3 regions of the Beggiatoa alba B18LD genome follow, and region 1 is predicted to be linked to each of the others. Evidence: predicted binding sites of a transcription regulator. Region 1 holds the regulator's gene; each other region holds the start of a gene.
What was found. The regulator HrcA, encoded in region 1, represses chaperone genes, less so after heat shock. The targets are predictions, from matches to a motif close to TTAGCACTCNNNNNNNNNGAGTGCTAA.
Positions count from the first base shown of each region.

Region 2: a site for HrcA is predicted at 4,102-4,128, ahead of rpoH (RNA polymerase sigma factor RpoH). Genes of this name have one in related genera too.
Region 3: a site for HrcA is predicted at 8,571-8,597, ahead of groES (co-chaperone GroES). Genes of this name have one in related genera too.

Region 1 covers NZ_JH600070.1:2,622,070-2,632,669, forward strand. Annotated here, with positions in the region: gene dnaJ (molecular chaperone DnaJ) at 1-257, opposite strand, end outside; gene dnaK (molecular chaperone DnaK) at 382-2,310, opposite strand; gene grpE (nucleotide exchange factor GrpE) at 2,486-3,082, opposite strand; gene hrcA (heat-inducible transcriptional repressor HrcA) at 3,219-4,274, opposite strand; gene ccoG (cytochrome c oxidase accessory protein CcoG) at 4,492-5,919, opposite strand; gene BEGALDRAFT_RS10785 (hypothetical protein) at 6,334-8,445, shown strand; tRNA gene BEGALDRAFT_RS10790 (tRNA-Ile) at 8,502-8,578, shown strand; gene BEGALDRAFT_RS10795 (ABC transporter permease) at 8,972-9,751, shown strand; gene BEGALDRAFT_RS10800 (hypothetical protein) at 9,774-10,568, opposite strand.
Region 2 covers NZ_JH600070.1:2,048,642-2,059,241, reverse strand. Annotated here, with positions in the region: gene BEGALDRAFT_RS19665 (DUF6513 domain-containing protein) at 1-707, opposite strand, end outside; gene BEGALDRAFT_RS08360 (FAD:protein FMN transferase) at 838-1,905, opposite strand; gene BEGALDRAFT_RS08355 (hypothetical protein) at 2,055-3,899, opposite strand; gene rpoH (RNA polymerase sigma factor RpoH) at 4,155-5,027, shown strand; gene BEGALDRAFT_RS08345 (type I restriction enzyme HsdR N-terminal domain-containing protein) at 5,355-6,221, shown strand; gene BEGALDRAFT_RS08340 (complex I NDUFA9 subunit family protein) at 6,322-7,287, opposite strand; gene BEGALDRAFT_RS08335 (NB-ARC domain-containing protein) at 7,401-9,560, opposite strand; gene BEGALDRAFT_RS08330 (hypothetical protein) at 9,887-10,600, shown strand, end outside.
Region 3 covers NZ_JH600070.1:358,526-369,125, reverse strand. Annotated here, with positions in the region: gene chrA (chromate efflux transporter) at 1-687, shown strand, start outside; gene BEGALDRAFT_RS19090 (hypothetical protein) at 804-1,013, opposite strand; gene BEGALDRAFT_RS01410 (TOBE domain-containing protein) at 1,240-1,671, opposite strand; gene BEGALDRAFT_RS01405 (hydantoinase B/oxoprolinase family protein) at 1,718-5,335, opposite strand; gene BEGALDRAFT_RS01400 (hypothetical protein) at 5,549-5,815, shown strand; gene groL (chaperonin GroEL) at 6,525-8,177, opposite strand; gene groES (co-chaperone GroES) at 8,232-8,519, opposite strand; gene ftsH (ATP-dependent zinc metalloprotease FtsH) at 8,785-10,600, opposite strand, start outside.

The sequences.
Region 1 (10,600 bases):
AAGCCACCACCGCCCCCGCCACCCATGGAAGCATCAACGCCTGCATGACCAAATTGGTCATAAGCCGCTCGTTTTTGGGGGTCGGATAAAATTTCGTAAGCTTCTTTTGCTTCTTTAAATTTTTCTTCCGCATCCGCACTGTCGGGGTTGCGGTCAGGATGGTGTTTCATCGCTAGGCGACGATAGGACTTTTTCAGTTCGTCTTCACTGGCGTTTTTTTGTACGCCCAGCACTTCGTAATAATCTCGTTTTGACATGGTAGCGCGTTGTTTGGCAAGGGGTAAATGGGATTTGCAAAATCACGTGACAACGGAAATAACAAAGCGCACTACTTAATTTTTAGGCTAAGTAATGCGCTCAACAGTCATAAAATGACGGCAATTATTTCTTGTCGCCTTTGACTTCTTCAAACTCAGCGTCGACTACGCCATCGTTAGATTTGGCTGCATTTTCTGCCGCTTTGGTGAAGCCTTCACCGCCTTCAGCCCCGCCTGCTTGTTGGTAGGCTTTTTCGGCTAACTTGCCAGATAATTCGGCAAGGGTTTGGGTTTTGGCTTCAATATCTTCTTTATTATCGCCTTTCATGGCTTCTTTAACCGCTTCCACCGCTGCTTCAATCGCGGTTTTTTCGTTGGTGTCGACTTTGCCATCTAAGTCTTTTAAGGTCTTAGTGACAGAATGCACCATGTTGTCCGCTTGGTTACGGGCGTTGACTAGGTCATGGAACTTACGGTCTTCTGCGGCGTGTGCTTCCGCATCTTTGACCATGCGTTGAATTTCGTCTTCACTTAAACCGCTAGAGGCTTTGATTTGAATGGATTGCGCTTTGCCTGTTGCTTTGTCTTTAGCGGACACATGCAGAATCCCGTTAGCATCAATATCAAAGGTTACTTCGATTTGTGGCACGCCACGAGGTGCTAAAGGAATATCTTTTAAATCAAATTTTTCTAGCGATTTATTCGCGGAAGCCATTTCCCGCTCGCCTTGTAAAACATGAACCGTTACGGCGGATTGATTGTCGTCAGCGGTTGAGAAGACTTGTGATGCTTTGGTTGGGATGGTGGTGTTTTTCGGGATGATTTTGGTCATCACACCGCCCATGGTTTCAATCCCTAATGATAAGGGGGTTACGTCTAACAGTAATACGTCTTTCACTTCGCCCGCTAACACAGCACCTTGCACGGCTGCCCCAATCGCAACGGCTTCGTCAGGGTTGACATCTTTACGCGGTTCTTTGCCGAATAAATCTTTCACCCGTTCTTGCACTTTCGGCATACGGGTTTGTCCACCAACGAGAATGACTTCATCGATTTGGCTAGCACTTAAGCCAGAATCTTTTAGCGCGATTTTGCAGGGTTCTACAGTGCGTTCGATTAAGTCTTCGACTAAGGCTTCTAATTTCGCACGGGTCAATTTTAAATTCAGGTGTTTAGGACCTGAAGCATCAGCCGTGATATAGGGTAAGTTGACATCGGTTTGTTGGCTAGAAGACAATTCGATTTTTGCCTTTTCAGCGGCTTCTTTTAAGCGTTGTAAGGCTAAGGGGTCATTTTTTAAATTAATCCCTGTATCGCGTTTAAATTCGTCAACTAAGAAGTCGATAATCCGTAAGTCAAAATCTTCCCCACCGAGGAAAGTATCACCGTTAGTAGATAACACTTCGAACTGTTGTTCGCCATCTACTTCAGCAATTTCGATGATGGAAATATCAAACGTCCCTCCCCCTAAGTCATAAACAGCGATTTTTGCATCACCGCGTTTTTTATCCATTCCATAAGCAAGTGCGGCGGCGGTGGGTTCGTTAATAATCCGTTTAACATCTAAGCCTGCAATCCGTCCTGCATCTTTCGTGGCTTGACGTTGGGAGTCATTAAAGTAAGCGGGGACGGTAATCACGGCTTCTTTAACGGTTTCGCCTAAATAATCTTCGGCGGTTTTTTTCATTTTCATCAACACCCGCGCAGAAATTTCAGGCGGTGCCATTTTTTTGCCTTTTGCTTCAATCCATGCGTCGCCGTTGTCGGCTTCCATGATTTTGTAAGGAACGATGTCTAAATCGCGTTGTACGACTTTGTCTTTAAACTTACGTCCGATTAAGCGTTTAACGGCATATAATGTATTTTGTGGATTGGTAACTGCTTGACGTTTCGCAGATTGTCCAACTAAAACTTCGCTATCATCGGCATAAGCGATAATAGAAGGGGTTGTGCGTGCACCTTCGCTGTTTTCAATCACACGAACGCTTTTACCTTCCATCACGGCAACGCAAGAGTTAGTTGTACCTAAGTCAATCCCAATAATTTTACCCATGATTCTGTCATCTCCTGTTAATTCTTTGAGTAATAATTGTTTTTTACTGTTATCCGATATAAGGGCATGGCGTTTTTTTTCAAGAAAAAAGCGTTTTTTTATAAAAAGCCATTAAGCCCATTTTTTATGAAAGCGGATGAAGCCAATAACAATATGAAGTCTTGCTATTTCTTGGTTATTTTGGCGTTTTAGCAACGACAACACGAGCAGGACGTAATAAACGCTCGTTTAATTGATAACCTTTTTGATGAACGAAAAGGACTGTATTATCTTCAACATTGGGCACAGGTTGCATTGCCATCGCTTCGTGGAATTGGGGGTTAAACTTCTCGTTTTGCGGGTCGATTACTTGTACGCCGAATTTTTCTAAGGTGCTGGCTAGCATTTTTAGGGTTAATGCCATGCCTTCAGCAACCGTGGTTAAGCTCGTGTCTGCGTTCTTTGTGGCTTCTATGCCTAACTCCATACTGTCTTTGATGGGGAGTAATTCTGTTGCGAATTTTTCTAAGGCATATTTACGTGCATTTTCAAGGTCGCGTTCCATGCGTTTATGCATGTTTTCAAATTCGGCTTTTTGTCTTAATAAGGCATCCCAATTTTCATCCGCCCTACGGGTTGCCTCAATCAGTTGACGATTAAGCTCTTCTACTGAAATCGGCGTTGACTCTGTCTCAACGGCTGGGGCTTCTAATAATTCTTCATTTTCAATAACAGCGTTGGTAACTTCTGGATTTTCTGGCGGGGTTGTCTTGTCATTTACTGTGCTTGTCATTCGTTACTCCAAAAATAGTGAGCAAGTTTTTATTGCTAATAAACCATGAAAAAAAGGGGGGTAGCGGGTACAGGATAAATTGCGCCCGAATCCATGAAAAGTCGTAATTAATCGCAATAAGTAGGGATAAATCTGTTTACTTCAAGGCGGAACTAAGCAGTTTTGCTGTTAAGTCGACAATGGGGATGACGCGCTCATACGCCATGCGGGTAGGGCCAATGACACCTAACACACCAATGACAGAGCCATCTACTTTATAAGGTGAGGTAATCACGCTGCAGTCGTCGAAAACTTCGTAACCTGATTCTTCACCGATAAAAATTTGAATTCCCTGTGCATTAATGGCTTGGTCTAAAAGATGGAGAATATCGCATTTTTGATTAAATGCGCTGAATAAGTGGCGAAGTTTGTCGATATTGGTTGACAGTTCAGCAATATCCATTAAATGGGTTTGCCCTGCAACGACAAAATCGGGTTTATCTTCTTCTTGATTGGTAAAAGTTTTATCTGCCATTTCGAGGGCAGTTTCCATTAAATTATCTAAGTCTTGGCGAGCTTTGCGCATTTCGCCGACTAAATCTTGACGCACGCGGTGAATATCTTTACCAGCAAAGGCGGCATTTAAATAATTGGCGGCGTGTTCTAATTCTGTGGAGCTATAAGCGCGACTGGTGTGAATAATTCGATTTTGAACTTCATGTTCATTAATAACGAGAATAGCCAATACCCGTTGTTTTGAAAGGGATAAAAATTCGACGTGACGGAGTGCTTGGGTTTTACGACGGGGGAGCATAATCACGCTGGTTAAATGCGTGACTTCAGAGAGGAGATTCGAGGCTTTTTCGAACAAGCGTTGATTATCAAAACTTATTGCATCATTGCGGAACATTCGTCTTAATAGACTTTCTTCATCGTTACTGAGTTGTTTAACTTGTAATAAGCTGTCGACGAAAACGCGATAACCGCGAACGGTTGGAATTCGTCCTGCAGAGGTATGTGGCGAAAAAATTAAGCCCATTTCTTCTAAATCAGCCATCACATTGCGAATGGTTGCGGGGCTTAAATCTAAGTCGCTTTCTTTGGATAACGTGCGAGAGCCGACGGGTTGACCGTCTCGAATATAACGGTCAATCAAGATTTTTAAGAGTCGTTGTGCACGCTCGTTAATCTGCTCATGCGTAGCCTTTAACATGATGTTAATAACTTATCTAGTTGAATTTGCTTGTTGTTTGTGATTTTATGGTAAGGGAAAACCCCTATACTTTTTTAATGATAGTTAAAAAAGTAAGGGTAAAGCTTACAACTTCAATAGGCAAGTTATTATCGTTTTTTAGGGAGTAATATCCACGAAAAACACGAAAGGCACGAACACTACTTTTTTTCGTGTTTTTCGTGCCTTTCGTGGACAATTAACGGGGTAACTGAATCGGCCCTAAAAAGCGAGCATCTTCTGTCACTTTCCATTCAGGGTTATCTTTTGCCGTCATGGTAAATTCAATCTCGTTACTTTGTGCAGGAATGTTAGCACGCTCAACATTGACGCGAGCAGGTAAATCTAAAACAGACCCACTTTCTACCTCAATCACCGCTTTGTCCGTTTCAAACTGCGCATCCTTTAAGCCAGTCACCGTAATTTCATATACATGCGGATGTACATCTTTATTGATAACTTTCAAAATATACACGTTTTGAATTAAGCCTTCGTTATTTTCACGATATAAAACATTACGGTCACGAATCACATCCAGTTGTAACGGTTGGCGGATGGAAATGGAATAAATTAATAATCCAAACAGAATAATTAATAACGTGCCATAAATAAACACACGGGGTCTGAAGATATGTGTCGGCTTACCATTCATCGCATTATCTGTCGTATAACGGATTAAACCTTTTGGATAGTCCATTTTATCCATCACATCATCGCAAACATCAATACAGGCAGAACAGCCAATGCATTGATATTGCAAGCCATCCCGAATATCGATACCCGTCGGACAGACTTGCACGCACATCGTACAGTTGATGCACTCCCCTAAATTTTTAGCCTGATAATCCTCGCCTTTCTTCCGCGACCCACGTGGCTCACCGCGATTTGTATCATAAGCAATGATTAACGTGTCTTTATCAAACATCGCACTCTGGAAACGCGCATAAGGACACATATACGTACAGACTTGTTCCCGCATAAAGCCCGCATTGCCATACGTTGCAAAGCTATAGAAGAAAAACCAGAAGGTTTCCCAACCCGATAAATCAAAACTGCTTAAACTGCCTGTTAATTCCCGTATAGGGGTGAAATATCCAACAAATGTAAAGCCTGTGATTAAAGAAAAAATAATCCAGATACTATGTTTCGTCGCTTTAATTCGAAATTTATATGCTGAAAATGACTCTTTATCTAACTTCATTTGTTTTGCACGGTCGCCTTCAACTAAACGCTCCATCCATAAAAAGGTTTCCGTCCAAACCGTTTGCGGACAGGCATAACCACACCATAACCGCCCCGCTAACGTCGTGAAAAAAAACAGACTAAAGCCTGCAATAATCAATAAAAAAGCCAGATAAATAAAATCCTGAGGCCAGAAAACCCAGCCAAAAATGTAAAATTGTCGCGCGGGTAAATCAAATAAAACAGCTTGTCGTCCATCCCACTGAAGCCAAGGAAAAATATAGTAAATACCTAATAACACCAAGACACTCGTCACCCGTAAACGGGCAAATAACCCATGCACTTGGCGAGGGTAAATTTTCTGCCGTTTGGCATATAAGCCTTGTTGCACCTCATCAAGAGGAATGGCAGTCGTTGATTTAATTTTGTTGTTTTCTGCGTTCATGGTAATTCCTGCTTATCGCCAAAAGTCTTAAACACTGGTTAAAGAGCAAATAAAGTACCAATTAATTAATTATTTAAAAAATAAATAGTTAAGCGATATTATTCACCATTATTCGTGATTTAAATCACGATATATCGTGAGGGTTACGATATTTCGTTTTTTCATTCGCTGTTCATTTAATGACTATCTGTTTTTACAATCTATCTGTTTTAAAATAAGCCTCCCTGACAATTAAAAATAAGAGAAAAAATTTATATTAATGAAGTCAGTTAATTATAATTGCTAATAACATTAAATACCAAAAGGAACAATTTTCGCATTACCGAAAATACTTCCTGACGCAGTGCAGTGAACCCTTTATAATGACTTAAACGGTTGACTGCACATGTCATCTACAGACAAGGAATAAGAATAATGCAAATTAAACGCTTGATTATGATTGCTGTCGCCGTCTGTTTTGTCATCTTAATCAGTATGACAATTCAGGCGTGGCATACAGTTGAAGACGCTAAACAACAAGCTCAAGAAACAATTGGCACTTTGGAAAAAAAACAGGCTGAACTAGAGAAAAACTATCAGCAACAAAAAGAAGAAACAATAAAATCCCTACAAAAAATCAATAGCTTAGAAACCGATAATCAAAACTTACAAACGCAACAAACCACGTTAAAAACGGCATATGAGCAAAAACTGCAAACACTACAAACAAATCAAGCGCAAACGCTTAAACAATTAGAAACAGAACACGCGGAAATAATGGCAGGTTTAGAAAAAGAATTGCGCAGTGCGCGTGATGCTCAAGACTTATTAAAAGTTGAACAAGTCCGTCAATTACGCCAACAACAAGAAGAATCCGCCCGTTTACAATCCATTGTTAAACGAGAATTTGACGAAAAACTGCACCAACAACAGGAAGAATGTCAAATCATTCGCCGTGCATTAATCACGAATTTGCAACAAAGCCAAGCAGAAGGGCAAAACCTCCGCGCTGATTTACAAAAATGTCTAGCCAGCACAGGTCATGCAGAAAATTCAGATGGGAATACAGGCAATGCATTAGAAATTGCAGTCACACCCGCCACATTGGCAAATGTTGATTTAGATACGTTACGCCAAGTCTTAAAAGAAGAATACACCCAACAATTGCAAACGGTGACACAACAGGCACAACAACAACAGCAGACATTAACACAAGAATTACAACAAGCTCGTATTGCTGAAACCAATGCCAAGCAAGAAACAGAAAAATTACAAGCAACAATCCAAAGCCTGCAACAAGAAACAACTCGTTTAAAAGCTGAATATGGGCAACAATTGCAAATCGCCCAACAAACCACTTTAACGATTCAGCAAGCCTTGCAAAAAGCTCAAGTAACCATCGAAGAAATTCAAAAGTCACAACAGGCTATCATGGCAGAGTGTCAGCGGAATTTGCAGGAGTCAGAGGATAAACGCTTACGTGCAGAACAAGCACAAGAAAGCTTACAGCATGAATTAACAAGCTTAAAAACAGAGCAAGAGAAAGTAGCGCAGAAAAATCAAGCCTTAACCCAAGCCTTACAAAGCAGTGAGGTCAGCCAACAACAAGTTGCAAGCCTACAAACAGAGTTACAAAGCCTACAAGCGCAATACGCTCAGTTAAACAGCACGCATCAAACGCAACTAGAGCAAGTCAACCGCGAGTTACAAGCCGCTATTCAAGCCCGCGATGCACTTCGTGCTCAATACGAAACACAATTACAACAAGCACAAACCGCTTTAGCAGAGACAAAAACCACGCAAGAAAAGTTGTTAAAAACCCAAGCCGCGTTAAGCAATACCCAGCAACAACAAGCGGAAAGAGTGCAAGCGCATGAGCAACATTTGCAAGCCTTGCAGACGGAAAATAATGAAGCGGTCTCTCGTTTAAAAACGGCATTACAACAAGCGGAACAAGCACAAGCGACATTGAAACAAAATTATGAACAACAAGTTCAAGTCGCACAAAAAAACTTAAGTCAAGTTCAACAAGCCTTAACCCTTAAAACCCAAGAAGTTGTAGATTTACAAACACGTTTAACGACTTTGACCGAAGAAAAAACCGTTGCAAATACCGAACAAGCTCGTTTAGAACAAGCCTTGCAAACCGCAATACAAACGCAACAAACCATGAAAGCCAGTTATGAACAACAATTGCAAATTGCACAGCAAAATTTAACCGCGACCAGTCAGCAATTACAGCAGTTACAACAAACACAAACAGAGCTGTTACAACGCTACGAATCACAGTTACAACAACTTACTGTACAGTTAGAAACAACACAAAAGAGTCAGCAACAAGTAGAAACAAGCTATAATCAACAAATTCAACAAATGCAAACAGATTTGCAAGCAGCAAAAACAACGTTAGAAACTAATCTAAATCAATTAGCAACGTTACAAGAACAGGATGCTTATCATGTGCAAGAAATTGCACGGGCAGAATATTTAAATAAACAGTGTGAAGATAAATTACAAGCGTTATCAAAGCCAAAGCGTAAACATTAATCAACAGGGATATTGCAAATAAGTGTAAAAAACAGTATCCTCACTGGTTCTTAATCGGGCCTATAGCTCAGTTGGTTAGAGCTGCGGACTCATAATCCGTCGGTCGCAGGTTCGAGTCCTGCTGGGCCCACCATGAATTTATCAAGGGATTAGATGCATTGCATCTAATCCCTTTTTTATTGACGGTCTTTCATTTCTATCAATGCTTTTTTAACTTGAGTTCGGCAAGTTTCTTTTAAAAAAGATAACAGCTTGTCTGAATCAGGATTCAGACAATGTTTTAATCTTGCTGGATGAATCCCGATGAAAAACAAGAAAATAATCTCTGTCAGCCCTTGAAACCTTTTCGCGTGTTCCGACAGACCTGCTAGGTTTTGAAAACCTAGCAGGTCTCTGGTTTATTTTATAAAAATCGCCGAACTCAGGTTTTTTTACCACAATATCCTGTCAAGAATGTTCTCACTCAGACAGAAAAACTGATATTGTCATCATCATTTATCGTGTCAAATAATTTTCCTGATTGAATATGCAAACAACGATTGTGGCAGTTGGCTGGTTAGAAATTGGTTTAGCAACCCTGTTTATTTGTGTTGCGGGCATTATTTCGGTTGTAATGGCGTTGGGCGTAGCACAAAGTTTAATCTTTGCCGTTGTGCGGACTTATGCACAATTGATTGCGTTAGGTTTTGCTTTCACGTGGATATTTAAACACGCTAATATGTGGATAGTGTTGGGTATTTTGCTATGTATGATTATGATGACAACCCATATTGCTATTCAACGGATTAATAAACGTCCAACGGGTTTATTTATGCCTGTCACGGCGGCGATTTTCCTCTCAAATATTACGGTTACCTTTACCCTTACCTCATTGATTTTACAAATAGACCCATGGTATGACCCCCGTTATGTTTTAACCAGTGCAGGCATGGTTTTAGGCAATACCATGACGAGTATTGCTGTTTCAATTGAACGTTTATTAGATGATTTACGCAAGCGTACTGCGGAAGTTAATCAAGCCCTTGCTTTCGGTGGAACATTGTGGGAAGTGGCATTGCCTAGCATACGGACAGCGTTGTTAGCAGGATTAATGCCGATGATTAATTCAATGAATGCCGTCGGATTAGTCTTTATCCCTGGCATGATGACGGGACAATTATTAGCAGGGGCAGACCCGTTGCAAGCTGCCCGTTATCAAATCGTCTTTATTCTCATGCTCTCAGCGGCAACCGCGATAGGAACAATGGCAAGTGTTTATCTTGTTTATCAACGGGTTTTTGATAAAGAATGGCGTTTATGTTTGTAACTTGCCAGATTATCTACCGTGATTAAGCATCAAAGTGTCCGTTTTTAGGCGTATCAATATGATTAACCGTCGGTTGTGTTATTGCTTGTCTGAGTTTTAAATCATAGAGCAGCAGTAAAATAACTCCGTCTAAAAATGGGCTTAATAAGGCATTTATCAAACCATAAGCAAATTTCAAAATAGCTAAAAGGCTCGTTTCTTCTATGGGCATAATTAAATAGAGCAAGGCTTCTAATAACATAAGCAGTAATTGCCCCAGCACAGAAGACATAAAAAACGCCAGTAATAGCACTAAGGCTGTGTGAAACCACCGCCCCCAAACCAGCTGAAAACTCTGACGTAGCCCGCTAAAAATGCCTTTATCTTCAAATAGAATCAAGGGAATGTAGAAAATTAACGCTATTCCTAAAATAATGCCTGGTATGACCATAAAGAAAAAGCCTAAGCTCAAGATAAAGGCATAAATCCACGTAGCCATAAATAAAACAGGCAATTTTTCTATACTCGCCCGCACAATTTCACGATAACTCACTTGAATGCCACGAATAACGGTACTGAGTTGATAAAAAAGAATGCTGTATAACACCAACATAATGCCCATATAAAACGGCATATAGGGGGTGAAATCTAACATGGCTTGCATCACATCGTCTAAATTCTCAGAGGAAAACGCCGCCGAGCTTAAACTCGGTAACATAGACAGAATGCCAACGGCCAAAGCGACGGGATAAGTAGTAGGAAAGGCTTGAATAAAGAGACGAATCCCATTTTCAAGCAACTGATTTGGCGTTTGTGGAGTAGTGGATAGTGGTAACATGTCTGTTAAATAAAGTGTTTTGCCATTTTTGA
Region 2 (10,600 bases), 570 kb from region 1:
AAAGCGCGTTGTTTCTGCTGTAAATGGGCAATTGCTCGATACAGCGAGTCCATATCTTCAGGCTGTTCAGGGATTAAAACAGGTGTCGATGCAACTTCATCGACAATCCATAACGTGCTTTCTTTCAAACTGAGTAAATAATCTGCGCCAGCTTTTCCCGCCTGTAACAGCTCTGTTGCCTGCATAGAATCTACACTGACTTTAAAGCCTTGTTCATGCAATGCGGTAATGCAATCCGCCAAATGCGGGAAAGGCGTATCAGGCAAACAGCCCAAATCAATCACATTCGCGCCCATTGCGTGATAATACTGCGCCCGTTTTACCACTGCCTCAATGCTACGTTGTGAGGCATCGACAATTTCGGCAAAAATTAAAACATCATATTGACTTAAATCAGCTTTATGGTGTTTTTTGCCAAAAAACTCGGGTAAATCTTTTAAATCATCCGTCCCCCGTTCAACAGGAATACCTAAATGCACACTTAAGGCATTTAAATCTCCACGACAACGCCCCGGCACAATAATACGGGTTGCTTGGCGCGTATCGGTTAAACGACGTTTTATCATGTCCGCCGTCATTAATCCTGCAACGGTTAGCCCTAATTGATGAACTTCATAGGTAAAGGATAATGGCTCTATAGACGCAAGCACGCGCTTTAAATTCGCCTCTGCCAACTTTCCTGTTAAAAATAAAATATGTTCTGCCATCGCTACAGTGGAAATAAATCCTATCCTTTCGTGTATTTTTTATTGTTTTGACTAAAAAATAAAGACCTGCTAAGTCTTTAAATCCTAACAGGTCTTTTAATCCGTGTTAAAAAGACAAATGTCCTAACACTTACGGTTTAGGCACTTGTAAATAAGTCGCAAATTCAGTGCTACTTTTCTCGACAAACTCGCCATTTTTTTCTTTAACCACGAGGAAAACGGCTATTTTTTCCCGTTCTGCTAAAGCAAGACTGGCTTCTGCGCCCATAACCATAAACATGGTGGCTAAACCGTCTGCAGTCATAGAGGTATCTGCGACAACGGTCACAGAAACTAAATTATGGGTAATCGGTTTACCTGTATGCGGGTCTATGGTGTGTGAATAACGCACGCCATCCTTTTCAAAATAATTTCGATAATCGCCTGAGGTTGCAAGCCCATGATTACTTAAATAAATCACATGTTGCACAGCTCGTTCATTCGCAACGGGTTTTTCAATGGCAATACGCCAATATTGTCCTGCGGAATTTTTCCCTTTTAATCGTAATTCCCCGCCAATATCGACTAAATAATTCGTTATTCCTATCTTTTCTAAATAATTAGCAACTTGGTCAACGCCATAGCCTTTCGCAATAGAAGATAAATCAATATACATGTTGGGATGGTCTTTTTTCAGCGCAAGGTCTGGTGTGGTCTGTAAATGCAGTTTTTCGTAGCCAACAAACTCACGAATGTTCTGAATTTCTTCTGCGCTGGGAATACGGTCTTCTGCCATAGGGTCACGCGGGCCAAAGCCCCATAAATTAACCAAAGGACCTACGGTAATATCATATTGTCCTTGACTTAATTGGCTGATGCGTTGTGCTTCAGTCATGACGAGCGATAATTCAGGCGAGATAGAAATCCAATCCGTACTTGAGTTCTGATTAATTTTACTTAATTCAGAATCTTTCTGATAAGTTGACATCCGATTATTGACAATAATCAGAATATTATCGATTTCTTGTTTTAGTTTTTCAGGCGTATAGTTTTCAGGTAAATGAGGAAGTGCAATGGTATAACCAGTTCCCATCGTTGAACCTGTAATTGTCGTGACGGGAGGGGTTTGTTGACCGCAAGCAATAACTAATAAAGTCATTAATAATAAAGTAAATATAAGAGAAAAAGCGGATTTCTTCATGGTTTGAAATGACATCATGTGAATACGAAAAGGTACTACAAATTATATACGCCTTTATCATTAAATCGTTGTGTTGTCTTTAATACCGTAATACACAAGAAAAAACCCCGCTAAATGTATTTATCTAGCGGGGTTATTTTATATGACTATGTCACTGTTAGACTGGATTATAAATCACTGGGTTTACCAATAACACGCAGTTTAAACAGTTGACGCTCACCATCTTCACTCACTAAATCAGCTTCTTCAGCGACTTTTACTAAATTAATGGTAGGACGTAAACGGGTGCTGGTGTATCCAACTTGAATATCAAAGGTTGGGCTAGACTCAATTAATAACCCTCTATAAATAAAGTGAATTTTGCCATTTGCTAAGAATTTATATTCGCCGTATTGGAAAGCGTCTGCTAATAAATTCCGTGCTAACACCATAATATCTCTGTCCATCACTGTCGGATAAGCTGTTTGCATCATGCCATCTTCAAAGACAACGGTTAACATCGTACCATCTTCGTTAAAGCTGACCCCTTGAGGCGTTCCAGCAGGTGCTTTGATGATAAAGGGTGAGAAGACTGCGGAAACAACGCGATTTAACTTCTGAATCTCTAAACGTACTTCACCTTTTTTCTTCACACGCACTTTAAGACCGATATTATTGAAATAAGCCGTTTTACGCGGTGCAGGAATTAAGGTAAAGCGGATGCCTTCTAGGGTGGTTAAGACATATTTCCCTTCGTCATCAATGGTTAAACCAGCAGGTTCAGAATCATCAACTTGTTCTACGCCATCCTCATCTGGTAATAAAGATAATTCAACATCTTTCGCGTCACCTGTGCCTTTAACGGTTATTAAACCGTCTTCTTGTGCAACCGTGAAGTTTGCAAAATTCAAACTGGCTAAGGTTTGATTAATCACGGTTACTAAGGTTTCTTGTGGCGTTGTTTCATCTTTATTTAAGGTTAAAGCGACGTTTAAATCAGGAATACCTTCAGGTAAGGAAACAACAATCGATTCACCTTTTTTCAGTTTGAATTTAGGTAAAGCTAACTTACCTTTCGGGAATTTAATCTTACCGTTGAGCGGATTAATAATCCAAGTAGTGGGCAAATATTGGTAAATCGTGGTCATTGAAATCTTCTTAAAGTCTAAACTGAAGATTACAAGGGTTAAATCTTCTAAATCTAAAGAAGAAACAACGGTTGTACCTAGCAGGGTTAAAATGTCTTCACCCATATCTGCATAAATGTCTTTACTTAACCCTGCAACATTAGACGTTGTTAATCCTGCTAATGTTTCTAATTGCAGATTTTGGAATTGTTGCACGCTAAAGCCACGGATTGCGGTGTAAGTGATGTAAGACAATTGAGTTGCAGTTAATTCCTTTACCGCGTCCACATCAATTGCAGCAACTTGTTCCACACTCAAGCCAATGCAGGCTTTAGGTTTAATTTTTCCAAGTTTTTCCCCTGAAATCTTCGCAATTGCTTTAATACTAAAACCTGCCAATTGAGAAGCGGTGATGACTTCAAAGTGTTTCTTCGCCAGTTTAACAACCTGTTTTTCGGTAAACCCAATAAAGGCAGTAGGACGAATAAAGACAAATTGTTCAACGGTTAAGCCTTCTAATGCATCTTCAGGGATTAAAGCAATTTGTTCTGCTTTAAATAAAGCGAACACTGCGGCAGGAATTTTGCTGATTGTTATTGTGGTTAGCACAGTGAAGTTAATCGTGATTTGAGTACCAACGGTGCTAGGATTACCGTTTGCATCCACAACGACCACAATAACAGGTCCTGTTGTCGTTGGATTACCAACGTCATCATCCATATCATCATCATTATCTTCACATGCCCCAACCGTCGCACCATTTTTTAAATGGGCGGGTAGTGCAGGTTCAGCAATGCTCATGGTATGTTTTTTGTAACAGATAGTGACTTTTTCTGCTTTTGCAAACACGGTATTAATGTTAAACAGTAGGAAAAGTGCACTTAATAAAACTAAGTATTTTTTCATTATTGACTAACTCCAAGTGAAGTTAAGAAGTACTACGGTGTTTTTCATTCTAGCGACTAAATATTATTTAATAAATAGATTATTTACATGAAATTCACCGATATGCCATTTATCAGATGTTTTATACCATTTAGAACTTATCATCTGTGATTTGGAATAGGGCTTGATTTTTTTTAAACACACTCTATGCTAACTAACAAAGTTAGCACTCTAATAGAGAGAGTGCTAAAATTAAAGGTGGGAGGTATCTTAACTATGTCAAATACACTTGCTTTAACGATTGATAGTCAATTAGCCGTATTAAGTCACGATGTTGAACGCTACGCACGTGCAGTGAAAACAGTGCCTATGTTAAGCGCGGAAGAAGAACGGGAATTAGCCGAGCGTTTAGTCAAAGAGGGTGATTTAGAGGCTGCAAGGGTTTTAATTCTGTCCAATTTACGCTTTGTCTTACACATTGCAAATGGTTACAGAGGTTATGGCTTGCCCCAAGCAGATTTAATTCAAGAAGGTAATATTGGCTTAATGAAAGCGGTGAAACGCTTCGATCCAACGTTAGGCGTGCGCTTAGTTTCCTTTGCCGTTCACTGGATTCGGGCAGAAATTCATGAGTATATTTTGCGTAATTGGCGCATTGTCAAAGTTGCAACGACAAAAGCACAACGTAAATTATTCTTTAACTTACGCAGTTCTAAAAAACGCTTAGGTTGGATGTCAAATCAAGAAGTTGAATCTGTCGCTAGTGATTTAGGCGTGAGTGTCAAAGATGTGCTAGAGATGGAAAAGCGCATGAGTTTAAACGATGTCTCATTTGACCCACCTGAAGAGTCAGAAGATAGCAATGATGAAGTACTTTCCCCAGCCGCTTATTTAGAAGATACCCGTTACGACCCAGCAGTATTAATTGAAGAAAACGAATGGGAACAACATAACGACGGACAATTGCATACCGCCTTTGAACACCTTGATGCACGCAGTAAAGACATTATTTGGCAACGTTGGATGAGTGATGAAAAGGCAACATTGCATGATTTAGCCGCAAAATATAATGTATCCGCAGAACGTATTCGCCAAATTGAAAGCGAAGCCATGAAGAAGCTAAAAAAGAATATTGTGATTGATGCTTAATGCAAGTATTTGTTATTACTTGATATAAATCTATACTCTTAAACTCCTGCAAGCGTTAAGTTTATGCTGATGTTGCGGGAGTTTATGTTTTTTGTAGTGTTTACATTTACATTGTTATAGTAAACGTACTATAAAACGATGCCGATGACTGCCAGTCCTCCATGTTATTCCCGCGCAAGAAGGTAACACGCCTATCAGTGCATGGGTCATTGTGCCGATAGAATTTACCCTAAAAAAACCGCTAATCCTCTTTATAAAAACAATAGGTTTCTCGATGTGCAACTTTTATAATAAGCGTTTTATTATATTAACAATGGGGTTTAAACCATGTGGACAACCTGCACAACGTGTAAATTCATTTTTCAAGTTGATTTCGCCATGTTTAACAAAGCAGTTAAATGCCCGCGTTGCAGTAAAGAATTTATGGCAGAACTCACTTTTGACCCGCCACCCCCACAACTGAATGTTGCCGATGAACTTGCCAGTAGCGAAGGCAATACGCCCAATGCAAAACAAAAAACCCAACTGTTGAAAAAAGAGGCATTAGAGCGAATTGCCTTAATTACTGAAAAAATGAATGCGATACAACCGCTTATTCAAAATATTACCCAAAGCAACCAAAACGAAAGTACGACAAAATTAGTCATAGACCGCGTTTTGCAAGATGTTTTAGGCTATGAAATCAGCGATATTTTGATGGAAAAGGATATTCAGGGAAAAAAAGCGGATTATGTCTTATCGGTACAAGGTAAACCCGTCCTCGTCTTAGAAGCGAAGCGCGTCGGCTTAGAGCTAAAAGATAAACAAATCCTACAAGCAACTGCTTACGGGCTTTACTCAGGGATAAAATGGGCATTATTAACCAATTTAAGGGTTTGGCAACTGTATCATGTCACCCTGATTGAGAATAAAGTCACCCCTGATTTAATTCTAACCATAGATTTACAAGACGGCTTAGATAAACAAGAAGCCCAATATTTCTATATGTTTTCTAAGCATGGCATGGAAAACCAAGCCTTTTTAGAACGCTTACGTCAAAAAGTTGTCGCATTACGGCGCGAAAATTTATTAAATGCCTTATTATCCGATGATGTTCTGCGCCAAATGTGTGAATTTTTAATGAAGTCAACACAATGCAAACTCACTGAGCCAGAAATTAAACGCGCGATTGAAGAACAAATTATCAATCGATAAGCATTAATACAACACGCTCAATTTGGCAGAAGTTTGCCCATAAAAAAAGGGGGAACACGCAATAATACGCGCTTCCCCCTTTTTTTAATTACACCATTAATCAATGCCCTGCAACATCACGACGGAAAAAGCTATAAGCTGCTCTATGGTCAGGATTATTGAAATAACGGGGCATAACCGCCTCTACCGTTGTCGGCGTAATGCCTAACTTTGCAAAATCATTACCTTCTTTAGGACAAATACTATCTGTTTGAGAAGATAAATAATTATCTAAAGAATAAGGTTTACCGGGAATCCGCTCGAAGATTTTGGCTTGCAAGAAAGATTGACTTTCACTTAAAGGAATAATCCAACGCTTTACGCCTAATAATTCGCGGGCGGTATAATTCACTAATTCCAATAAGCTATAAACTTTAGGGCCACAGAGATTATAACGTTGACCATGATGTTCACCGTTTTTGTTTTCTATGACTTTAACCAATGCATCAACAACATCATTCACCCACACAGGAGCGAATTTTGCGTTAGGGCAAGGAACAGGAAAAACAGGGGCTAAACTGAGCAGGTTAGCAAAACGATTAAAGAAAGAATCACCATTCCCAAAAATCACAGAAGGACGGAAAATAGTAGAGCTAACCCCTTTTGTAGCAAGGATTAAATCTTCTGCTTCGCCTTTACTACGTAAATAATTGCTTGACCCTTTTTTAGCGTCTGCATTTAACGCGCTGACGTATAAAAATTTTTCAACTTTATTGGTTTTACAAGCGGTTAATAAATTCTTAGTCGCTTCTACGTGGGCTTTACGAAAGCCACTGCCATCATTACCGACTTCATTTAAAATACCAACTAAATTAACGACGGCATCAGCCCCAGCCAATTGTTTATTTAATTCGGCTTGGTCAAAAATATTGGTCGAAATCACTTTAACAGTGGGTAAAACTAATAAATCGCGATGTTTCTCACGTTGCCGAGTTAAAACATTGACTTGGCAACCTTGATTTGCGAGGCGCGTAGTCAAATGTTTACCAAGAAATCCCGCGCCCCCCACAATACAAATTTTACGCATAACTGTTTTCCTTGTAGTCAAATCAAGAATACGGGTAAAAATTCACATTATACATTTTTTGCTTTTAAGATGACGCGATTCTTTAGAAATTGCTATCTAACAGAGTAGATTATCTAATAATCCATGTTGTAATCTTGCAAAATCGCCTCAATCTGTCCCGCTTCAGGAATACGCATTTTTTGCGCAGATTGCAACGCCTGACAAAGTAATTGATTGGCTTCGGTGCGGCGGGGTGAGCTAAATTGCATGAATAAAATAGCTATTTGTACCTGAGTAATTAATAAACTCCGCACATCGCCCAAGCGTTCATAGACAGGCATTTGTTCTTCTTGGCGTATCCGCAACGCCTCATCCAGTTCGCCTCGCGCTTGCAGGATGTCGGCGATTTTTCCTAACGTCACCGCCCGCGCCCGCACATCGCCCAAGCGTTCATAGACAGGCATTTCTTCTTCTTGGCGTATCCGCAACGCCTCATCCAGTTCGCCTCGCGCTTTCAGTATGTCGGCGATATACCCATACATGACAGCAATATGCCTTTCATCATTGATACGTTTAAATGCAGGCAATACTTCTGTTTGTAAAATTTCTAGTGCTTCGTCTAGTTTTCCACGACGTTGTAAAATATCACTGATTTGCCAACGAGCTATTGCATATCCCCGCTCATTGCCTAATCGTTGGTCGAGTTGGGCTTTTTGTTCGGCAAATTGATAGGACTGGTCTAAATCGCCTAAATTGGCAGAGCAACGGCAGGCTGTCCATAGCACATCGCTACGGGCTTCATCAGTGAGCGACGTGGCAAGGAGTTTTTCACAGAGTTGTCGCCAGCTTGTCCATGAGCCATTTAAATCAGCATACGATGACCCTGCTCGTTCTATAGTTTGTCCTTGTTCTAGCAGGACACGTTCTAACCATGTACGGAGTGCGTCTTGTTCTTGGTTGAGTTCACGCCATGCTTGATAACCTTCATCAGTGTCATATCTTGGCAGGCGTTGCATAAACCAGTCTGTTAAACGTTGTTCTATGGCTTGGCAGTCTGTGGCTTGGGTGCGGAGGTATTGGGCTATTAAGGGATGTACTCGCCAGCGTAGGGGCTTGTCTTTTTCTCGGATTTCCATCAGTAAGCCGAGTTTGCTGGCTTGATAAAGCAGGGTTTTTGCGGTTTCTTCGGGGCAGTTTAGTAAGGCATGGGCAAGACTAAAGCCGATATCGCGGGCGTAGCAAAAACCTAAGGCGGGTAAGGTTGTTTTATGTTCGGGGTGTTGATGGGTAAAGGCAAGAAAGGAAACGGAAAAGGCGGCATGTAGGGTGCAGTGTTGGCGGTTGCGGTTGCTGGCATCGCTGAGAAGTTGTGATTCTAGGCATAATTGCGTGTTATGTAATTCTTTTAAAAAGTCTTCTGCGGTCTTGTAGCCTTCGCGGTTGGCTAAATATCCCGCGCATAAATGAATGGCTAGGGGTAAACCATCTAAGGCAGTGACTAGTTTTTTAAGGGTTTCGTGGGGTAATGGAGAAGCATTTAACCATTCAAGTTCTTCTTGTAATTGTTTAATGCCATCTGCTTCGCCGAAAGGTTTTAATTGAATTTGTTTAAAGGTTTTACCGCGCCCTAAGTCTTTAAACCGTCCACTTAAGACTAAGCGACAGCCTTGTAATTGGGCGACTAACTGCATTGCAACCTTAGCGATTGTTTCTGTATCAATGTTTTCAATGTGTAATAGTACATTTTGCGCTTTCAGCGCATGACGCACTGCTGCATAGTCAGGCAACACCTGCAAGCGTTCTGCTAATTGCCCGATTAAACTTTCTGGGGTTTCTTCGCCTAAAGGATTTAATGCCAGAATTTCATAACGATATTGACGGGGAGAATTCAGGGCGAAATGGTCAACCAGATAGGATTTTCCCACCCCTGCCATCCCTTCCAAAACAGCAGTAATGCTCACACTTTGTTGATTATCTAACGCAATTTGTAATTGTTCGAGTTCTTTTTTACGACCAATAAAGAAGTCTTTGGCTTGGGGGTTGGGCAATGAAGAGATGAGCAACACATTTGTTGTATTTAATAAGAGTTTTTCAAGATGCGGTCTTGCTTCAATCATTTCATTAACTAATTCATGCGTTTTTTTGTGATTTTCGCAATATTCAAGCAGTGCAATAATTAATTCGGATAGTCCTTCAGGTTGCTTATCTAATTTGATATTTAATAGGAAAATAATGTGTTTAACTTCAGACTCTGAAAAAGAGTTATATAGCGATTTATGCAACAATTTCCGCATGATTAAATCCTCAATTCTTTTAACCGTTAAACTACCCTAGAGTTTTGCAAATTTCTTTTAAAAAGACAAATATTTGTCTGAATCAGAATTCACAGAATTTTCAGAATTAGCAGAATTAAAAATCCTGATTCACATTAATTTCTTGGTTTAAGGGGTTTAAATTCGGTTAATCCTGAAAATCCTGATTCAGACAAATGTTTGTCTTTTTAAAAAATCTCGCCATACTCGGGTTAAACTAACAAATAACAGAGAGGAATTATCTAACAAATCGTCTATTATCCGCTAAGACGAATGCCCATTTAACTAACATATGCCTGAATTAATCAATGTTGCAATGCCCTGTTTGTCAATTTGAAAATTCTGAAACCGCGACAGCTTGCCAACAATGTGCTTGGCAATTTAATTTTTATTTAAATTTAACGCCTGAAGACGAAGCCACTTATAAAGCCCAATTATTAGAAGCTCAAACGGCTTGGAAAGCGCAAACCACAACCCCGCCCGCTTCAGCTAATTCTCAGCCCACCGCAACAACGCCTAAATCACCGACAAGTCTGCCTGATTTAACTCAAGATGTTTTTGAATCAGAGGAAGAATTTAGGCAACGGATTGAGCAACATAATCCCTATTTTGCAGGAACAGCAACGTTATTACGCGAAAAATACGACGCGCAAAAAGCCACTTTTCCGCTTACTGTGAGCTGGGAAAAATGGTTAAGCCCTGCGGATAAAGGTTTATATGTTAAAGCGGATAGAACAACCGCTAAATTGTTATATCAACAAAATCCAGAACAACCAATTCAAGTACATCTGACTGTTAAAGAGGGACAAGTTGTTATTACTAAGTTAAGTATTCAATGTGAGGAAAATAGTTTATTAATTCATCAGGATGAAGATGACCAAGTTTGGGCGTGGGCGCAACAATACGACCAAGCCGAAGCCTATTTGCAATATTTAAACAGTCACACGCTAAAAACGCATTATTTAGAAGCTAAAAAACGTTTAAAATTAAAAGCATTAGACGCAAAACGGGCTGAGATGACA
Region 3 (10,600 bases), 2.3 Mb from region 1:
ACAACGGCGACAACGAAACGTGATAGTTGGCGATGGTTAAGTATTGGTTGTTTGGTTTGGCTGGTGAGTATTGTTATTATTATTTTTTATTATGGTACTCAGCATGTTTTATCACAAATGGCATGGTTTTTTACAAAAGTTGCACTTTTAACTTTTGGTGGTGCTTATGCCGCTTTGCCCTATATTTATCAAGCGGGCGTTATGGATTATCAATGGTTAAGTGCGCAGCAAATGATGGATGGGTTAGCACTTGGTGAAACAACACCCGGCCCGTTGATTATGTTAGTAACGTTTGTCGGTTTTGTGGGCGGTTGGCAGTCAGTCAGTGCAGAACATGCGGGATGGATGGGAATCTTAGGGGCAAGTGTTGCGACATTTTTTACTTTTCTACCCTCGTTTATTTTTATTCTGGTTGGCGCGCCGTTGATTGAAAAAACACAGAATAACAGGGCATTTACTGCCCCACTCACAGGAATTACTGCTGCTGTGGTGGGGATTATTATCAAACTGGGCTTATTTTTTACTTACCACGTGTTATACCCACAAGGCTGGTCTGGAAGGCTTGATGGTTTTTCTGCGGTTTTAATGTTAATTGCCTTGTGGGGATTGTTTCGATATCAATGGAATATTTTAATATTATTAGCAGGTTGTGGTACTGCTGGTGTTTGCATTTCATTCCTCAGCTAACGCATGACTGATAACCATAACCTGAGTTCGGCTAGTTTCTTTAAAAAACAATAGCTTGTCTGAATCAGAATTCACAGGATTTTCAGAATTAGCAGAATTAAAAAGCATGATTCACCTTAAATTTTTGGTTTAAGGGTTTTAAATCCTGCTAATTCTGTTAATTCTGAAAATCCTGATTCAGACAAGGTTTTAATCTTGTTTGGTGAATCTGATTCGCGTGTTTCAACAGACCTGCTAGGTTTTAAAAACCTAGTAGGTCTTTTTTTGTCTGAATCAGAATTCACAGAATTTTCAGAATTAGCAGAATTAAAAACAATTAAAAACATAATTTTTTATTCTTTTAATTTTCTTGTCTTTTTAATTCTTGTCTTTTTAATTCTGAAAATTTTGTTAATTCAGAAAATTCTGATTCAGACAATCTTTTAATCCTGAAAATCCTGATTCAGACAAGCTGTTGTCTTTTTAAAAATCTCGCCGAACTCAGGTTACTAGGTTTTAAAAACCTAGTAGGTCTCTGTTTTATTTTATAAAAATCGCAAAACTCAGATTTTTTTACGCTTTCGCTCTGCCTAAAATCACACTGCCCGCTTTAAAAACCGCATACACTTTATCACCAACTTTTAAATTCATTTCCTCTACCGCTTCTTGAGATAAAAAGGCTTTTAACGCATATTTATCAAATAGAGTTAAGACAACTTCCGCACTAATCCGTGCGTTTTGAATGGCGGTAATCGTGCCTAATAACTGATTGCGAGCACTTAATAGCATGTCTTCTTCCGCAGACATCAGCATCAAGTTGGAATATTTAATAAATACGTGAACTTCTACTCCTTCCGCTAATCCCATACGAGCAACGCTAGATTGTGTAATTTGTGCGACGATTTCAAAATCATCGGCAATTTTTACCCCAACCTCCGCGTCGACTTGCCCTTGCTTGATGTAGCTGATTTTTCCAGTAAATTTATTTCTGGCACTGATTTGCATTTTTACATTCTCCTTTCGTCAATATAAACAGATAATACGCTAACAATTACGACTCAATTTTGCCATATCCGCCACCGCTGGGTGTTTCAATGATAAAAACATCCCCAGTTTGCATGGAAACGCTGGCGATACCGTCTAAGATTTCTCGTTCGCCCGTCATCCGCTCTACGCTATTTTTACCCACTTCACCTGCTTCTCCCCCATTCATGCCATAAGGCGGAATACGTCGATGTCCAGATAAAATCCCCGCTGTCATGGGTTCAAGAAAACGTAAACGACGCACAACACCATCACCACCGCGCCAACGTCCCACACCACCACTGCCGTGACGAATTGCAAATGTCTCTAGTATCACAGGGAAACGCCATTCTAAAACTTCAGGGTCGGTTAAGCGTGAATTGGTCATATGTGTTTGTACCGCGCTTGCCCCCGCAAACCCATCACCCGCGCCCGCGCCACCACAAATGGTTTCGTAATACTGATAGCGGTCATTACCAAAGGTAAAATTATTCATTGTTCCTTGTGCTGCTCCCATCACACCCAGCGCACCATACAAGGCATCTGTCACGACTTGCGAGGTTTCCACATTGCCCGCAACCACTGCCGCAGGGGGGCGAGGATTGAGTAAACAGCCGTCAGGAATATGGATAGTTAGTGGTTTTAAACAGCCTTCATTTAAGGGTATCGCTTGGTCGACTAAGGTACGGAAGACATATAACACAGCGGCAATACAAACCGCTTTCGGTGCGTTCCAATTATTTTCTTGTTGGGCGGATGTGCCCGAAAAATCGATAAACATTTGCCGTTTGGCACGGTCACGTTGTAAATGAACTTGTACGACTGCGCCGTTATCCATTGGATAAGTAAAGCGTGCAGTGTCGCTATTATCGGCAAATTGTAAACGGTCAATAACCCGTCTGACGCATTCCTCAGCATTGTCTTGTACATGTTGCATATAGGCTAAAACCACGTCGAGACCCAATTGCGCCACTTTTGCCCGTAATGCCTGTATGCCTTGCTCATTGGCGGCAATTTGTGCGCGTAAATCGGCGAGATTTTGCGCGGGGTTGCGGGCAGGATAAGGATTATCTGTGAGCAAGGTTTGTAAACGTTCTGTTTGAAAAATCCCTTGTTCAACAATCTTAATGCCTGAAATTAAAATGCCTTCTTCCGCAATCGTGCGACTGTGGGGCGGTACAGAACCAGGGGAAATTCCGCCGATATCGGCATGATGTCCGCGTGAAGCGACATAAAAATGTGGTTTTGCCTCAGTTTCTGAGAGAAAAACAGGGGTTATCACGGTTAAATCAGGTAAATGTGTCCCGCCGTGATAGGGGGAGTTTAATAAAAATACATCGCCATAATGGATATCTTCTTGCTGAATAATTTGGCGCACGCTTTCACCCATAGAACCTAAATGTACGGGAATATGAGGCGCGTTAGCAATTAAATTGCCTTCAGCCGTGAATAAGGCACAAGAAAAATCAAGGCGTTCTTTGATATTGACCGAATACGCCGTATTCGCCAGCGTTAAGCCCATTTGTTCGGCGATAGACATAAATAAATTATTGAAAATTTCCAACATCACGGGGTCAACCTGTGTGCCAATCGCGTGCATCGTCTCGCGTGGTTTCACCCGTTTTAAAATTAAATGTCCTTGAGGGTGAATTTCTGCTTGCCAGCCTGCCTCGATGATATTCGTGCCGATGCTTTCTACAATCACCGCTGTGCCTTCAATCACTGTACCGACTGCTAATTGTTCTCGATAATAAATTGGCGCGTCGTGGTATTGTCCCTGACTGTAAAAACGGCTCATGCTTGCAGGTTGTGCGCGGGTTTTGGCTAAATTTTGCACGGTGATGGCTGAAAATGCAGTATGTCCAATGGCTTCCACCGCAACTGCTTCCACCAATAACGGACAATTCGACATCGTAAAGCCGTAACGTTGTTGATGGGCTTGTTGAAAACGCGCTTGCATGGTTTCAATATCCGCGTAGGGCACAATTAAAGCGGTATCCGTGCCTTGATAACGTAAATGTACCTGTTGTATCAGGCTCATTTGTCCCACTTCGGTTTGCTGGCTTTGTACTTGTTGCTGGGCTTGCGTGCTTAATTGTGCAAATAACTGATTTAAGGTATCGAGCAACGCTGTTTTTAACACTTGCTCGACACTTTGTTCACGCAGGACACGAATATCCGCCAAGCCCATGCCATACGCAGATAAAACCCCCGCATAAGGATGAATCACAATCGTTTCCATACCCAAGGCATCTGCCACCGCGCACGCATGTTGCCCACCTGCACCACCAAAACAACACAAGGTGTACTGTGTGACGTTGTAACCGCGTTGCGTAGAAATGTATTTAATCGCGTTTGCCATATTATCGACGGCAATTTGTAAAAACCCTTCGGCAATGGCTTCAGGGCTTAAAATCTGTCCTGTTGTTTGCTGAATAGATTGCGCAAGGATTTTAAATTTTTCTTTAACAATTTCAAAATCTAAAGGTTGGTCGTTATGTTTGCCGAAAACCGCAGGAAACAAATCAGGCTGAATTTTGCCCAATAACACATTGCAATCGGTAACGGTTAAATCTCCCCCCCGTCGATAACAAGCTGGGCCTGGATTTGCGCCTGCTGATTCAGGACCAACACGGAAACGCATGCCATCAAAGGTACACAAAGAGCCACCGCCTGCGGCAACGGTGTGAATAGACAGCATCGGCACACGCAAACGCACGCCTGCGACTTGGGTATCAAATGCCCGTTCGTAAACCCCGTCGAAATGGGAAACATCGGTCGATGTGCCTCCCATATCAAAGCCAATGAGTTGATGAAACCCTGCTTGTCGACTGGTTTCTACTGCACCGACCACGCCCCCCGCAGGACCCGATAAAATACTGTCTTTCCCTTGAAACACGTCCGCTGTCGCAAGTCCGCCATTGGATTGCATTAAGAAAACCCGTGTATTGCCTAAGGATTGCGCAACAGTATCGACATAACGGCGCAAGACGGGGGAAAGGTAAGCATCAACAACGGTGGTATCACCCCGTGCAACAAATTTAATCAGGGGGCTACAAGCGTGAGAGGTAGAAATTTGAGTAAAGCCAATTGTTCGCGCTATTTCTGCAATGCGCTGTTCATGCTGTGGAAAGCGATAAGCGTGCATTAGGACAATGGCTAACGCTCGATAACCTTGTGTATAAATGGCTGTTAATTGTTGTTTTATTTGATTTTCATTGAGCGGGGTTAAGACTTTCCCTTGTGCGTTGAGACGTTCTTCGACTTCGATAACTGTTTGATATAACTGGCTGGGTAGAATGATTTCGCGGGCGAAAATTTGCGGACGGTTTTGGTAGCCGATACGTAAGGCATCGGCAAATCCGCGTGTTGTGATTAAAGCAACCGCATCGCCTTTGCGTTCTAGTAAGGCATTGGTGCCGATGGTTGTGCCCATGCGTACTTCTGCGATAACGGGCGGAATGGCTTCATCGGGATTGAGTTTTAATAAGGTACGAATGCCATGAATAGCTGAGTTATCATACTGTTCAGGATTTTCGGACAGCAATTTATGTGTGAATAATTGTCCATCGGGAGAACGAGCGACGATATCAGTAAACGTGCCACCACGGTCTATCCAAAAATGCCAAGCAGGTTTTGTATTCATACGTTATGCACTCAATCATCAGGGAAATGCGTGTATTGTCGCATGATATGCGGTAATTGTCTGAGTCCTAATTTAACCTGAGTTTGGCGAGTTTTGCTGTTTTTTTAATGAAGTTGTATCAATATTGAGTTATTCATCTCGTCGGGATAAACGGGAATAATAGAATAGTCCTTTAAAATCAAGAAGAGAGTTCTACTTTTCGAGGGTCGTAAAATGGGTAGTTTTTTTGAAAAGCGGTATTTATATTTCATTGATTTAATTATATATTTTCTTATGCAAGAAATATGCAAAAGAGTTCTACTTTTTTGGGTGATTTTTCGTGAAAATTTTGGCTTGCAAGCAAGTGAAAAATATGTGATTATTTTGACCGTCGGGGTTACAGCTGATTCGCCAAAGCAGGCGGTTGAAACGCACAGGAATTATTTACGTAGAGGACGCGCTGTTACAGCTGATTCGCCAAAGCAGGCGGTTGAAACTTGAGAGTTCAATCATATAAATCGCTCAAATGTTACAGCTGATTCGCCAAAGCAGGCGGTTTATTGAAGACGATAGAAATAAAAAAGCCTCAGTATCAATATACTGAGGCTTTTTTTTGTCTGAATCAGAATTCACAGAATTTTCAGAATTAGCAGAATTTAAAACCCCTTAAACCAAAAGATTAATGCGAATAACGTTTTTTAATTCTACCTGAGTACGGAGAGTTTCTTTTAAAAAAACAATAGCTTGAATGTTGTAGGGTGGAATAGCGAAGCGTATTCCACCTTGAAATTCTGCAAAAACTGAGCAAAAAAAGATTATAAATCGTATGGTGGAATACGCTTCGCTATTCCACCCTACATTTTTTAGTTGAAAAATTCTAAAAGGTTTTCGCCACTCGCTGAACTAGCGTTAGTTGTACCTTTGGAAAGTCCTGATGGGCGTTTGGTGATGTTCCATTATTCCTATTTTTCCTTTAGGTACAACTTTTTATTTCTTCCAGTCCGCTTTTATCATTAATCCTCTGTTTTATATCTATTATCTCGCCGTACTCGCGTTAGGTTATTTAAAGATTTTAAATCTTGTTAATCCTGCGAATTCTGACTCAGACAAGTCACTGTTTTTTTTTAAGAAACACTCACCCATAAAAAAACCCCGCTGAATAGCGAGGTTTTTTAACAGCAATTAAAAGGCGAGTTTAAAACGATAGGGCTTACATCATGCCCATGCCGTCCATACCACCCATACCGCCCATGCCACCATGTCCATGACCTGCATGATCATCTTTCTTAGGTAATTCAGCAATCATGGCTTCTGTGGTAATCATTAAACCAGAAACAGAAGCAGCATTTTGTAAAGCAGTGCGGGTTACTTTGGTTGGGTCAAGAATACCCATTTCGATCATATCGCCGAATTCTTCATTCGCAGCGTTATAACCATAGTTACCTTTGCCCTCTAAAATGTTGTTTAAAATCACAGAGGGTTCACCGCCTGCATTAGCGACGATTTGGCGTAAAGGCTCTTCCATCGCACGACGGGCAATGTTAATGCCTACGTCTTGGTCATGGTTTGCACCTTTCAGCTTTTTAATCGCTTGTAAAGCACGGACTAATGCAACGCCACCACCGGGCACGACACCCTCTTCAACGGCTGCACGGGTTGCATGTAACGCATCTTCAACGCGGGCTTTTTTCTCTTTCATTTCAATTTCGGTGGTTGCACCGACTTTGATAACGGCTACACCGCCTGCTAATTTAGCAACGCGCTCTTGTAATTTTTCTTTGTCATAATCAGAAGTTGCTTCTTCGATTTGTTGACGAATTTGACCAACGCGGGCTTTGATGTCTGCATTTTTACCCGCACCGTCGATGATGGTGCTGTTGTCTTTGGTAATAACAACTTTTTTCGCAGTGCCTAAGTCGGTTAAGCTGGCTTTTTCTAAGCTTAAGCCGATTTCTTCAGCAATCACGGTGCCACCCGTCAGAATAGCAATGTCTTGTAACATGGCTTTGCGGCGGTCGCCAAACCCAGGGGCTTTAACGGCAGCAACTTTGACGATACCACGAATATTGTTGACCACTAAAGTGGCTAAGGCTTCGCCTTCTACGTCTTCAGCAATGATGAATAAGGGGCGACCTTGACGGGCAACACCTTCTAAGACGGGAATCATTTCACGGATGTTAGAAATCTTCTTATCGCATAAGAGGATAAGCGGATTTTCTAATTCAACGCTCATGGTTTGTTGGTTATTGATGAAGTAAGGGGATAAGTAACCACGGTCAAATTGCATCCCTTCAACAACATCTAATTCGTTTTCTAAGCCTGAGCCTTCTTCAACGGTAATTACGCCTTCTTTACCAACTTTTTTCATGGCTTTGGCAATAATTCCGCCAATGTCTTCATCGGAGTTAGCAGAGATTGTACCGACTTGTGCAATGGCTTTGTCATCGGTGCAAGGTTTAGACATTTTCTTTAATTCTTCAACGGCAGCAATCACTGCTTTGTCGATACCGCGTTTTAAATCCATAGGATTCATGCCAGCAGCAACGGCTTTTAAACCTTCGACTAAAATGGATTGGGCTAATACAGTGGCGGTGGTGGTGCCGTCGCCTGCGATGTCGGAAGTTTGTGAAGCCACTTCTTTCACCATTTGCGCGCCCATGTTTTCGAACTTATTTTCGAGTTCGATTTCTTTCGCTACGGAAACACCATCTTTGGTGACGGTGGGCGCGCCAAAGGCTTTATCTAAAACAACGTTACGACCTTTAGGACCTAAAGTGACTTTAACGGCATTGGCTAATACATTGACCCCACGTAACATTTGTTGGCGAGCGTCATCAGAAAAACGGACATCTTTAGCTGTCATTGGAATATTTCCTCGGTAGGAATTTAAAATAAAAAATAGGTAACAGGGGGGAGATTAGGCTAAGACACCCATGATGTCTTCTTCACGCATGACGAGTAAATCTTCACCGTCAACTTTGACTTCAGTCCCTGAATATTTACCAAATAAAACGACATCATCAACTTTGACATCTAAAGGACGGATATCGCCGTTTTCTAAAATTTTACCTTTGCCAACAGCAACCACTTTCCCACGAATAGGTTTTTCAGTCGCGCTATCAGGAAGGACGATACCACCTGCGGTTTTACGTTCTTCTTCCATACGTTTGATGATGACTCTATCGTGTAAAGGACGGATTTTCATTAAAAACTCCCTGCGGTTATTGGTGTTAGTGTATTGAAATCGGATAAATAATTAGCACTCTTAGCCAGTGAGTGCTACTAATGATAAAATAAGACTAGACTTCGCAAATTTCAAGGAAAAAAAATAAATTTTATCGGACGACTTCACGCTATTTTAAATCTTTTGAAAAGACAAGCCATTATAAAAAATCGCTCAAAAAAAAACGGATAACCGTTTTTAAGGACAGTTATCCGTTTTGATTGGAACAACCTTCAGCTATGGCTAATTAGTGTAAGCTAGCTGCGCCACCAATGGGGCTATCAGGCTCTTTCGGTTGCAAGGATACATTACCTACATCGCCATCAGAGTTAGGTTTTTTATTGTTCCGATTGCTACGGTCATCCCAGTCTTTTGGCGGTTCTGGCTCTCTTCCTGCCATTAAGGCATCAATTTGTTCTGCGTCGATGGTTTCATACTTCATTAACGCATCAGCCATTTTATGCAGAATGGTGACATTTTCCGTTAGAATCGTTTTAGCCCGATCATAGTTACGGTCAATAAAAGAACGAATTTCTTCATCGATAATGTGGGCGGTTTCATCAGACATCATCTTATGCTGAGTGACGGTATGTCCTAAGAAAACTTCGCCACTTTCATCCCCATAGGCTAAGGGTCCCATCCGTTCTGATAAGCCCCATTTTGTCACCATTTTGCGAGACAATTCTGTTGCCCGATGAATATCATTAGATGCGCCTGTTGTCACATAGTCCGCCCCAAAAATTAACTCTTCGGCAATCCGTCCGCCAAATAAGCTAGAAATTTGACTTTCTAAACGTTGTTTGCTCGCGCTGTAACGGTCTGTTTCAGGTAAAAAGAAAGTCACGCCTAATGCTCGCCCGCGTGGAATAATAGAGACTTTATACACAGGGTCATGTTCTGGTACTAAACGCCCTACAATCGCGTGTCCTGCTTCATGATAAGCGGTTAAGCGTTTTTCATCTTCGCTCATCACCATAGAACGGCGTTCTGCGCCCATCATGACTTTATCTTTTGCTTTTTCAAAGTCTCCCATCTCAACCAGTCGTTTATTTGCCCGTGCAGCAAATAAAGCGGCTTCATTGACTAAGTTAGCTAAGTCCGCTCCTGAAAAACCCGGTGTACCCCGTGCGATAAGACTTGGTACGACATCCTCAGCAATAGGCACTTTACGCATATGCACTTTTAAAATTTGCTCACGTCCACGAATATCAGGCAAGGGCACAACCACTTGACGGTCAAAACGACCAGGACGTAATAAAGCAGGGTCTAACACGTCAGGGCGGTTTGTTGCCGCAATGACGATAATCCCTTCATTGCCTTCAAAACCATCCATCTCGACCAGTAATTGGTTTAAGGTTTGTTCACGTTCATCATGTCCACCGCCTAAACCCGCACCACGATGACGACCGACGGCATCAATTTCATCGATGAAGATGATACAAGGCGCGTGTTTTTTTGCTTGCTCAAACATGTCGCGCACCCGTGATGCCCCCACGCCCACGAACATTTCAACAAAGTCAGAACCTGAAATGGTGAAAAACGGGACTTTTGCCTCACCAGCAATGGCACGGGCTAATAAAGTTTTCCCTGTACCAGGTGAGCCAACCATTAAGACACCGCGTGGAATTTTTCCGCCTAAATTTTGGAATTTTCCAGGGTCACGGAGAAAGTCGACTAACTCGGCAACTTCTTCTTTCGCCTCTTCTACGCCTGCTACATCAGCAAAGGTGACTTTAATCTGATCTTCTTCAATCATGCGTGCGCGACTTTTGCCAAAAGACAGCGCGCCACGTCCGCCACCGCCCTGCATTTGGCGCATGAAGAAAATCAAAATACCAAATAACAACAGCATGGGGAACCATGAAATAAAGATTTGCATCAATAAAGATTGTTGCTCAGGTGCACGAGAGTCGATTTGCACTTGATGCTTCAGCAAGTCATTGATTAAACCGTCGTCACCAGGGTTATAGGTTGTAAAACTTTGCCCATCGGTGGTAGAGCCTTTAATTATCCGACCTTCGATAACGACTTTTGTTACCTGATTTTGCTGAACCTTTCGAATA